2 regions of the Lysinibacillus sp. ACHW1.5 genome follow, and region 2 is predicted to be linked to the other one. Evidence: riboswitches for the same ligand, from Rfam matches in the RefSeq annotation. Region 2 holds a riboswitch; the other holds the start of a gene.
The links. A riboswitch is a leader RNA that binds a small molecule or an ion and turns the genes downstream of it on or off. The one in region 2 is predicted to bind cobalamin.
Positions count from the first base shown of each region.

Region 1 (5,862 bases), 2.1 Mb from region 2:
CTTTGGCATGAAAAAGTTCAAAGGCTTTATTGACCAAGCCTTTAAAGAGACTCGTACACGCTATAAAATTGTCGAGGAATACGGTTTACCGAAGGATTTCCGTGTACCACGTGAATACCCTGAATTTAATTATCTGAAGGTCGTGTTCATCCAGAAAATCGACTAACCAATCGAGAATCACACCAAGGTGTGATTCTTTTTATGTAAGGAAAAGTTGATTCTACCTAAGGAGGTTCGGTACCTCTACAATAAAGGTTCCAAAAGATTGAAACGTTATAAACAATCAAACAGAGCCCTTCTATTAAAAGTAGCCTAAGAAGATGTTCTCTTCTTAGGCCACCCGATTATAGATATTTCACAAACCAATCACGGATATATTCAAGTCGATTAATTCGTAATGTAGGCTTTCCACTTCTTGAAAGTTCATGATTCGCCTCAGGGAAACGCACGAATTTTGTTTGTTTTTTACGATATTTTAAGGCGATAAACAATTGCTCTGCCTGCTCAATTGGACAACGATAGTCTTTTTCACCATGTAAAATCAATAATGGTGTCTCCACTTTGTCTACATACTTCAGTGGCGAATGATGCCATAGCTTCTCTATATCATCGAGTCCTGCTTGAATTTGCCAGTCTGTAAAATAATAGCCGATATCACTGACACCAGCAAAGCTAATCCAGTTCGAAATGGAGCGCTGCGTCACAGCTGCTTTAAAGCGATTTGTATGGCCAACAATCCAGTTGGTCATAAAACCACCGTAGCTTCCACCAGTTACACCTAGACGATCTTGATCAATAAAATCATAGTGCTCCAGAGCGTAGTCTACCGCTGCCATTAAGTCCGCATAATCATTACCACCATAATCGCCACGTACTGCATCAACAAATTTTTGGCCATAGCCATGACTACCACGCGGATTCGTATAAAGCACTGCAAAGCCTTGTGCAGCAAGGATTTGGAATTCATTAAAGTAGGTATTGCCATACATTGCATGCGGACCACCATGGATTTCAAGAATGAGAGGATACTTCTTCCCTGCTTCATAGCCAACTGGCTTCATAATCCAGCCGTTGACCTTCCAGCCTTCAGCACCTTCAAATTCGATACTCTCTGGAACAGCTAATGTTTTGGTTTTTAAAAAATCTTCATTAATGGACGTCAACTGTTCTTTGTCACCTGTTTTTAGGTTCACATAAAACAGATCGCCTGGATTGGTCGTTGTGCTAATAGCCGCAATAGCCTGATCATTTTGCGCATCAAGTGAGAAGCCATAGACATATTGATCATCATGGATAGCTGGGTAAATTTCGCCATCTACATTTCCGTAATAAATCGCCGCATTGCCGTGATCTGTGACTTGGAAGTAGAAGCTATGATTATCATTCATCCATTGCACTCGTGGTGACGCTACACCTTGCAGGAAATCACCGATGACATAATCACCAACAGGCGCATCAAATTCACTTGTTACACAGTTTAGTAGTTTTTGCTCCATGTCATACATCCAAAGCTTTGCTTGTGTGGCATTTTCAAATTCACGTTCTCCACCTACAAAAGAAAGATAGCGACTATTCGGAGACCAAGCTGTTTGGTAATATGCACCCGAACCTTCTGTTAGCTTGTGACTCTGCTTCGTTTCTAACTCCAATAAATAGATATCCACATTAAATGAGAAATCTAAATCCTCCGCTTTATCTGCTAAGTACGTAAGGTATTTGCCATCTGGCGACCAAGTACCCAGATGGCAGTACTCTTTGCCTTCTGTCACTTGTTCTAGCTCTCCTGATGCCACATTGACAATGGCAATATGGGTAAACTGCTCCATATCCATAAATCCACCAGCATCCGATTTGTGTTTCATTTTCTCGATTTCTAGTGGCTTTAGTTCTTTATCCTTTTTCTTTTCATCCTCCGCTTTATCTAGGATGGTTTCATCTTTCCCTAGCACGACTGAAAAAGCAATTTTCTTGCCACATGGTGACCAGACAGGGGAGGTCGCTCCATTTTTACAATGTGTCACCTGTTTTGCCTCTCCACCTGCTTTCGAAAGAACATAAATTTGTGACTTACCTGTTCTCGTTGACAAAAATGCAATTTGACTGCCATCTGGTGACCAAACAGGGGAACTCGTTCTATCTTCACCAAATGTCCATTGCTGTGGTGTTTTGTCCTTCAAGTTTATGTAAAACAAATTCGATATATAGTCGTTTTTCTTCTCGTCCATACGAGTCTCTACATAAACTACCTCTGTCCCATCTGGTGAAAGCTGTGGATCTGCTACTGATTTTAAGTGATAAAGATCTTCTGGTTGAATCCCTTGTTTCGATGTCATGTTCTTGCTCCTTTGTATTGTAATTTTCTGTGCCTTACTACAATACTTCGACACCCTAAGTAATATTCCTCTATTGAATTGAATTTTTCACTAGTTCCCAATATTCTGCTGACTTTGTTCTGCGATAAAATTTATAAAAGGGCTCATTTGGGCGAGCATGCTCCTTATAAAGGTTTATCAGGTGCAGTAAAAAATCTTCAATTTGTGTGACGTCTACCCTCTTAGCGAATAACGTGCCAGCCTGTGCCTTTGCTCCCATTGGTACTGCCCCTAAATAGACATCAAAGCTTTCTTGTTGGTAAACGAGTCCAATATCATCATAGACTGCATTGTAGCAAGCTGATGCACAGCCATTAATATTGACACGCACTCTTGCAGGTACCTTCATCCCCTCTATGGCATTATAGAGCTGTTCGGTTATCGGAGCAGCCTCCATTTTCTCCCCATCACAAAAATCGCAGGCCTTCATGGCTATGATTGAACCAGAGGGAGCAACATAAAGACCTGCTTCCTGTAAGGCTTGCACCGCTTCCGTGGCATCGCACGTTGGTATGGATACGAGTATACTATAGGAAGCAGAATATTTTATCGCCCCCTTTTCGCCAGCAATTTCGGCTATTTTTTGGAATTGTGCAGGAGTATAATGCTTATTAATAATGCCAGGGCTAACGGCTAGACGGGTAAACTCACCATGACCGTTCAGTGTTTCAAATGTTTGATCTGGTACATTTTTTTGAAATGCGTTCATTTTTATCGCTCCTTATAAAAAAGGAGCTAGCAAAACGCTAGCTCGAATGGATTAAAAGTTTTCAGGATAGAAGCCCTTTGCTAAAATTTCAATGGCCTCTGCCGCACGAACCCCTTCAGACGCTGCTGAAAGTGGCAGGATGACAAAGCGCTCATTTTTGACCGCTTCCATCTCCTTTAAGGCTGGATCATTTTTTAAGAATTGGATCTTTTGGTCTGCCGTTGTTTCACCGTAATCAATCACGACAACTACCTCTGGGTTGCGGTCTACTGCATCTTCCTTCGACACAGTTGTCCAGCCAGATTCCACATCACCAAAGATATTTTGTCCACCCGCGATTGTCACAAGCTCATTCATAAAGTTTTGACCAGCTGTAAATACATCCTTTTCACCGCTATCAAACACAAGAACACGTAATTTTTCGCTATCTTTTGGTAATTTAGCTTGTACTGCCTCTACATCTTTCGTCATTTGCTCAATTAAAGCTTCGCCACGATCCTCAATACGGAAAATCTTCGCGATATTGCGAATATCAGTGAAAATATCTTCTATTGTTGGCTTTGTCATGTTGGAAGCCGTATGTAAATACGTATGGATGCCTAATTCTTCAAGCTCTTCTGGTGTGCCTACACCCTTTTCGCCAAAGCCACTTTTCCAGCCAGCATATAGGAAATCTGCCTCGGCATCGATGACTTGCTCCTTCGTTGGGTATTGATCGGAAAGAACAGGGACCTTATCGTATGCCTCTTGCAGTGGTTCATAGATTTTATCATCTAAGTAAGCTGTCCCTACCATAGAATCCTCTAAACCAAGTGCAAGCATGATTTCTGTCACATGTTGATTTAAGCTAATCGCTTTTGTTGGTGCTTCCGTATATGTTTGAGTTGTGTCATTATTTTCAATGGTTACTTCTGCTGCCGCCTCAGATGGCTCAACCTTTTCACCTTGTGCAGCTGATTCCGTTTTGTCCTTTGCGTTACAAGCCCCTAAAACAGCGACCAAGGCAATGATCATCATCAGCCATATACTTTTCCATTTCTTCATGTCCTTTTCTCCTTTGCTGTTAAAATATAGAAAGAAATCAGAGACTTCTTTACTACTAAGGTAGTTGGAAGGGCATAAAAAAACCCTCTTGTCGCCAAGAGAGTAGCATAGTGAAATAACGGTATCATTACCTTCATCACTATCCCCATCCTCGTGGTTCTTAGTCAAAAAATACATACTGGCAGGTATCCTGGCTTAGGTTCATCATCTATACGCCTTCCCATAGTTTCACTACAGTGGCATGCTGTATAGACTCCCCATTTACAGTTGCGGGACAGCATCGGAATTGCACCGATTTCCCTTTTAAGCAAATGACAAATGCCATTTGCACCAATACGTTCTATAATGGTCAATACTATTGATAGACTAGCAGAAGAAAATTTATCGCGCAATCAGTAGTATGACACTAAAAGTATAATCATCATTATATTAGCACTATTTCGACATAAAGACGAACTATTTTACAAGAAATATAGAAGCTAGTATTCTGTTACAATAAAAAGATAGCATTCTATAGAAACGAGGATTTCTTATGTACAAAACGATCGGTGTACTTGCGCACGTGGATGCAGGAAAAACGACCTTCTCTGAGCAAGTGCTTTTTCATACAAATAGTATTCAAGCACGGGGGCGTGTTGATCATCAGGATACCTTTCTTGATCATCATGAGCTAGAGCGCAGACGGGGCATTACGATATTTGCCGAGCAAGGGCGCATGAATATTGGCGATGATACATACACATTGATTGATACGCCAGGGCATGTCGATTTCTCCCCTGAGATGGAGCGTGCCATTCGTGTGATGGATTATGCCATTATTATCATTAGCGCTGTCGAAGGGATACAGGGCCATACAGAAACAGTGTGGCAACTTTTACGTCAATACCATGTCCCTACCTTCTTCTTTATCAACAAAATGGATCGTGAGGGTGCCAATATGGAGGCCGTCATCAGCCAGCTTCGCAAAGATTGCTCTCAGCATGTTTTGTTCATCGATGAGCCACTGCGAGCAGACTATGTATCAAATAATATTATGGAATGGCTGGCGGAGCGCGACGAAAAATTGCTTGATGCCTTTCTATATGAGTCATTGGAGCATGAACAGTGTCTTGCTCAATTAAAGGAAATGATTAAAAATGAAGGTGCCTTCCCTTGCTTTGCTGGCTCGGCCTTAAAGGATGAGGGCATTCAGGAATTTCTTGACCAGCTCCCGCTGTTAACGGCTTCCCATTTTGACAAGGATGCCCCATTTGAGGGCGAGGTTTTTAAGATTCGTCATGATGGTCACCAGCGTTTAACCTTTATGAAGGCAACCAAGGGCTCGTTGCATGTACGAGATGAATTTTCATTTGACGAAGTAACAGAAAAAGTGACCGAAATTCGCCTTTATAACGGCAGTCGCTTTGAGACCGTTCAACAGGTAGAGGCAGGAGAAATTTTCGCTGTCAAAGGACTGAGCCAGGCAAACATTGGGGATCGAATCGGTACAACGATGCTATCACAGCCCTATGAGCTTGTCCCAACCTTACAGGCAAAGGTTCAATATGAGGGTGATCAGCATATCAAGGAAGTGCTACAGATTTTCCGGTTACTCGAAGCAGAAGAGCCGTCCTTGCGTGTGGTCTGGCAGGAAAAATTTCAGGAAATCCATGTGCATATTATGGGTGTCATTCAATTGGAGGTCCTAACTGAGGTATTAATGACACGTTTTTCATTAGCTGTCTCCTTTGGTGAGCC
Region 1 covers NZ_CP091777.1:2,077,725-2,083,586, reverse strand. Annotated here, with positions in the region: gene L6W14_RS10240 (class I SAM-dependent rRNA methyltransferase) at 1-166, shown strand, start outside; gene L6W14_RS10235 (S9 family peptidase) at 345-2,333, opposite strand; gene L6W14_RS10230 (precorrin-3B methylase) at 2,404-3,081, opposite strand; gene L6W14_RS10225 (ABC transporter substrate-binding protein) at 3,133-4,125, opposite strand; cobalamin riboswitch at 4,288-4,475, opposite strand; gene L6W14_RS10220 (elongation factor G) at 4,658-5,862, shown strand, end outside.
Region 1: it holds a riboswitch for cobalamin, as region 2 does, so the genes downstream of both, L6W14_RS10225 (ABC transporter substrate-binding protein) here and L6W14_RS20960 (hypothetical protein) in region 2, are expected to answer to the same signal.

Region 2 (5,862 bases):
TTTAAAGAACCGATGGCAACTAAGGAGCGGCTGCAAGAAGAATTATCTATGCTAATACCGACTTTACGTAAAATGCCTAGAAGAGTCGATCAGCTCATTCAGCGAGTTGAGAGCGGAAAAATCATTTTACATCATGATGTCTTTTCGGATGAACATAATTCACGTTTTATTACACATTTGTTTTCTCAATTTGTTTTGCTGCTGGTGGGTATAACTTTTGGTATTATATCTGTCGCTCTTTTAGCTATTTCACAATTTATCCACGATTCTTATGCGGTCTATTTGAACACAGCGGCATATTTAGGTTTATTTTTATGTGCTATTTTGTTAGTGAGATTATCTATACAAGCCTTAAGGTCGATGAAGCAATAGGTAGGGAATTTTTTCCCTACCTTTTTTCTTTGGCACCTAGAAATATTACAAAAACATTACAAAAGATCTGTTAGGTCTAATGTCGAATTAGCTAATAGTTTCTTTGTGTAGAAGAAAAATGTGTTTTGTAGAATAATGTAGTTTAAGTGCGAATGTTACAGAATTATTTCGAGTTTTACTAATGTATTAAATAGACATGAAATAGTATAAAAGTTATGTAGAAAATGCTAAACTTTAAAAGGCTAAAATAAATATAAGAACATTTGATTAAAATAGAAATCGTTCAAGTGATTACATAGAATATCGAGAGCGAAATTGATAGATGAAGGGAAATGAAGGTAACGTGGCTAAGCGTAACAAATGGCGTAAGTCGATGGTGCTAGCATTAGCACTAGCTGGCGGCTTATTATTTAATACAATTCAACCAACAGAAGTACATGCCGAAGAAACTTCTCAACAAATGATTGAGAAAAAGGCTGAAATAGATGCACAAATTAAAAAATTACAAGAAGAACTAACGAAACTACAACAAGAGATCGACGCAAAAGTAAAGGTATTTAAACAAGTACAAGCAGATATTAAAGAAGTGGATGCTAGTATTGTTGAAACACAAAAACGTATCGAGCAACGTTCAAAAATTTTAAGTGAGCGTATGGCTGCATACCAAGCACAGGACAACACTGTAGGTGTTTATTTAAATGTAGTGCTTGAGGCAAAAAGCTTTGCAGATTTAATGGATCGTGTCGTAGCGGTAAAAACATTAATGGATGCTGACCAAGAATTAGTAGATCAACAGGAAGCAGATAAAGCAAGCTTAGAGCAACAAAAAGCTACATTAGATGAAAAACAAAAGGAACTTCAAAAACAATTCCAAGAGCTTCAGCAAAAAGAAAGCGAAATGGAAGTGAAGAAAGCTGAGAACGAAGCGAAATCACTTGCATTAAAAGCTGAAATTGCAACGAAACAAGAAGAAGAACGTTTAGAAGCTGAGCGTAAAGCAGCTGAAGAAGAGGCAGCTCGTTTACGTGCACTTCAAGCAGCTACACCAGTTATACAAGCAACTCAAAATAATGGTGGAGGCGAACCACAAAAAATTATTGTTGGGTCAGGAGCTGGCACTGTTTCTTCAGGAGATGCCATTTCTACAGCTAAACAATTCCTAGGACGCCCTTATGTTTGGGGTGGTAGCAACCCATCGACAGGCTTTGACTGTTCAGGTCTTGTACAATGGTCATATAAGCAAGCGGGTGTTTCTTTACCTCGTACAGCATCACAACAATATTTAGCAACACAACGCATTTCAGCAGGTGAAGCACGCGTTGGGGACTTAGTGTTCTTCAGCTATGGTTCAGGGGTAGCACACGTAGGTATTTATTTAGGTAATAACACAATGATCGACGCTCAAAACAATGGTGTCGTAATTGAATCACTTGATTGGTGGAATCAATACTTAGTAGGCTTTGGACGTATTCAATAGGCCTCACTATTATATAGACGGTTGAGATAAGAAAAAGGTCATCTTTGTAGAGAAAAATATACAAAGATGGCCTTTTTTGTTTTTAGAATGCTATTCTTTCAAAGAAACAAGACGACAACTTCTATTCTTGAAAAGAGATTTTCCTGCATACTAGATGGATATTAAATTTTAAAATTTACTTTGATGACACCTGTCTCTTTCAACGCTATAAAGAAAATAATAACGAATGGGCCGACAAGTAAACCGATAATACCAAATAACTGTAGACCTATGAACATGGAAATTAATGTTGGTAAAGTGGATAAACCGATATGGTCTCCCATTAATTTAGGCTCGACTACTCGACGAATAATAAGTAAAATAGCAGCTAAGATGAATAATTTTACAGCTATAGAGGTGTTTCCCATCAATAGGTGATAAAGTCCCCATGGCGCTAGAATAATGATAGAACCTAGGAATGGTACAATATCTATTAACCAGATAATAATCGTCATTGTTACTGCGTATTTCGGTTGGATTAATAGCAGTCCAATGAGTGTGACGCCTCCAATAATAAAGCTTACAAATAAGTGAGCCTTCATATAGCCAAGTGTTGCATCTTTTAAGCGATTTAAAATAATTTTTATCTTCTTTGCTGTATTGGGCTTTAAATATTTATAAGTGATTTGCTTTAACTTAGGCAAATCAAGCATAAATAGGAATAGCGCAATCATATAAACGAGAAGACTGATGAATAGGCTGGGTATCTCTGAAAAGAAGGCAGAAACTTTGCTATAATTAAAGAAGCTTAAAAAGGATTCTTCAACTTTCTTTATGAAATCCATTGTGGTTTTTTGAAGCGAAGCACTTACTTCAGGTGGAAAGTCTTCTGTATATTTAGAAATATTTTCTTGCATATGAAGCCACATATCTGATAGCTTGGAAATATAATAGGGAGCTTGCTTAGACAGTAAAATTATTTGTGTCATTATTTGGGTAATGGACAGATAACAAATAATAGATATAACTATTACACTCACTATGTAAATAAAAGCAACTGCTATTTTCCGTGACATTTTCCATTTCCGTTTAACGAACATGACAAGTGGTTCTAAGAAAAATGCACTAATCCCAGCAAGGATTAAAGGCATGGACACTGGGATAACAAAATACGCAGCTAGAAGTAGGGATATAATCACAATCAACCGAAAAATCAATTTCCTAGCATTAAATTTATTCATAAACTCACCTTCTTTGCGAAAAAAATTAAGTTAAGTGTACCATAAATCAAATTTTATTACGTTCTGAATCAATAAAGGTAGGGATGAATTATGGAAAAAGAGATTTTGCAACTTTTTAGTAATTTAACAGAGCATGATCGCGATATTCAATATGAATCTTACGAGGAATTAATGAAAATTATGCAGGAACCTGTAGATTGGACATATGCAGTTTGGGAACAGCTAGTAAAAGCACTTACATACAATAATGGTTATTCTCGTGCACGTGCTGCACAAATTTTATGCGCTTTAGCTGCAAAAAGTGATCCAGAAGAAAGGGTCTTGGAGGATTTTTTAAAGATTTGGGCTGTGACTTACGATGAGCAATCTGCTACAGCAAGGCATGCATTACAAGCAATTTGGAAAATTGGACAAGCGGGTCCAGTACAAAGAGATTTGGTTGTATCGTATCTAGCTAAAAGATTTCAAACATGTATAGATGAAAAACAGCCATCTCTTATTCGTCAGGATATTATTATGTCATTTAAAAAGCTATATGATCAAACAAATGACTCGAAATTATTAGATATTGCCCATCGTTTAATTAATGAAGAACAAGATGCTAAATATAAAAAGAAGTATAAGTCAGCCATCCGTTCAAAGTAGCGAGGTGGTGTTTTTTTGTGCAAATTCTTTGATGAGCGGTAGAATAGTCAACTATAATGAATGAAAAAAGGGGATTATGGCATGAGCATTTATAATTATCTAGTTCGGAAGCCTAATGGCGAAATTTTATCGATGGAAACATATCGTGGAAAAACAATGTTAATTGTTAACACGGCAAACCAATGCCGATTTACATATCAATTTGAAGACTTACAGAAAATGTATGATAAATATGGAAAAGAGAATTTTGTAGTTCTTGGATTCCCTTGTGATCAATTTGGCCATCAAAATCCTGAAGATGGGGAGGAAACTAAGCATCTCTGCAAGGTAAACTATGGGGTCACATTCCCGATTTTTGAGCTTGTACAGGTAAATGGAGAGGCTACCCATCCACTCTTTAATTATTTAAAGCATGAAGTGGATTACCGAGAGTTTGGGAAGGCAAGTATGCAGGAGAAAATGTTGGCAGAAGCAATTGTTCAACTTGCCCCAAGCTTTTTAGATGGTCGTAATATTCGCTGGAACTTTACAAAATTTCTAGTAGATGCTAATGGTAAGACCGTCTCACGCTTTGAACCAACAGATTCACAGCTCGATATTGAAAAAGCAATTGAAACACTATTATAGTAAATTTCTTAATAATGTAAAAATTTGTTAGGGTTTTCTCTTCAAGTAGAAATATTGCTATATTTTAAAACTGAGTACAGCTATTTTTTCTGAAGCATATATGATAAACTGCTTTACAAATGAAATATTCTTGCAGAATAAAGGTGCTAATTAGCATAATCGGGAATCCGGTGAAAAACCGGAGCTGTTTCCGCAACTGTAAGTGCAGCCATTATAAAGATTTACCACTGTCTCAAAGAAGATGGGAAGGTCCTTTATAACACATTCGTTTCATGTGACGAACTGTACAAGCCAGGAGACCGACCTTTATTTGAACGTATAAAAACTTCTCGGAAGCTAGGAGGATATACGGCAAATACATAGGCTTTGTCCAGTTTGATGGCTCATTATGTTATTTTTGTCGTTCCTTTGCAAAAAGGAGCGACTTTTTTATGCCTTTCAAATAAGAATTTTTCATTATAGAAAATAGGGGGGAAGCAAGTGAAAAAAGATGCCCGTTATTCTTGTTATCCATTTATGCGTGAGAAAGCTTCAACGGTCGATTTTGAAATTCGAACAGATAGCCTTACAACACATCTAGGAGTTGCATTAGCTGCGGTAAAAAAAGAGGATGTTCAAGTCGTTGCTGAGGATTTATTGCTTATGTTACCTATGGCGTATCATGTGAATGGCTCAGTTCGTGGGAAATTAGCAGTAACTGAAGAGGATTTATCTTGGTTAAGTGAGCGTTATGATTTTTACGTTCGCCATGTGAAGGAAGAGATTCAAAGTTTTGTTTTACCTCAAGGAACAGAGGCCGCTGCAGCCTTACATCTTTGTCGCAGTGAAGCAAAAAAATCATATCGTACTTTACACAAAGTATCAGAAGAACGAGAGGTTCCTGCTATTCTTTTCGATTACCTTGGTTTATTAGCTAATGTATGTTTTGTCATGGCTGTTTTTATGAATCAGCAAGCTGGAATAGCTGAAATACCGTTTATTAGTAAATCCTACCCAATGAAAAAGAAAAAGGAGAATAACAATGAAGAAAGTATTTAATTTCCAATGGCTATCAGTGCTCTTACTTGCACTGGTATTAGCAGGCTGTGGCACTGCTGAAGATACAAAAAATAAAGATGCTTCGCAAGATACACAACACGCAGAGAAAACAAGCTATAAAGTGACAGATGACCGTGGAGTGGAAATAGAGTTTAAAGAAGTACCAAAAACAGTTGTATCTTTACAACCAAGTAATACTGAAATTTTGTTTGCTTTAGGTGTTGGCGATAAAATTGTAGGAGCAACTGAGTACGATACTTATCCAGAGGAAGCACAAAAAATTGAACGTGTCTCTGATACTACGAACTTTAACAGTGAAAGAATTATAGCGTTAAAGCCAGATGTTGTCATTGCTTATACAATCGGTGATAAGGATGCCCTAAAGCCGCTTGAGGACGCAGGAATTAAAGTGTTTGTTATTCAATCTGCGACAACTTTCGATGATGTTTATGGAGATATCGAACAAATTGCTGCTGTGATGGA
Region 2 covers NZ_CP091777.1:4,181,130-4,186,991, reverse strand. Annotated here, with positions in the region: gene L6W14_RS20985 (ABC1 kinase family protein) at 1-372, shown strand, start outside; gene L6W14_RS20980 (C40 family peptidase) at 695-1,849, shown strand; gene ytvI (sporulation integral membrane protein YtvI) at 2,011-3,069, opposite strand; gene L6W14_RS20970 (hypothetical protein) at 3,160-3,714, shown strand; gene L6W14_RS20965 (glutathione peroxidase) at 3,796-4,341, shown strand; cobalamin riboswitch at 4,466-4,664, shown strand; gene L6W14_RS20960 (hypothetical protein) at 4,822-5,379, shown strand; gene L6W14_RS20955 (ABC transporter substrate-binding protein) at 5,363-5,862, shown strand, end outside.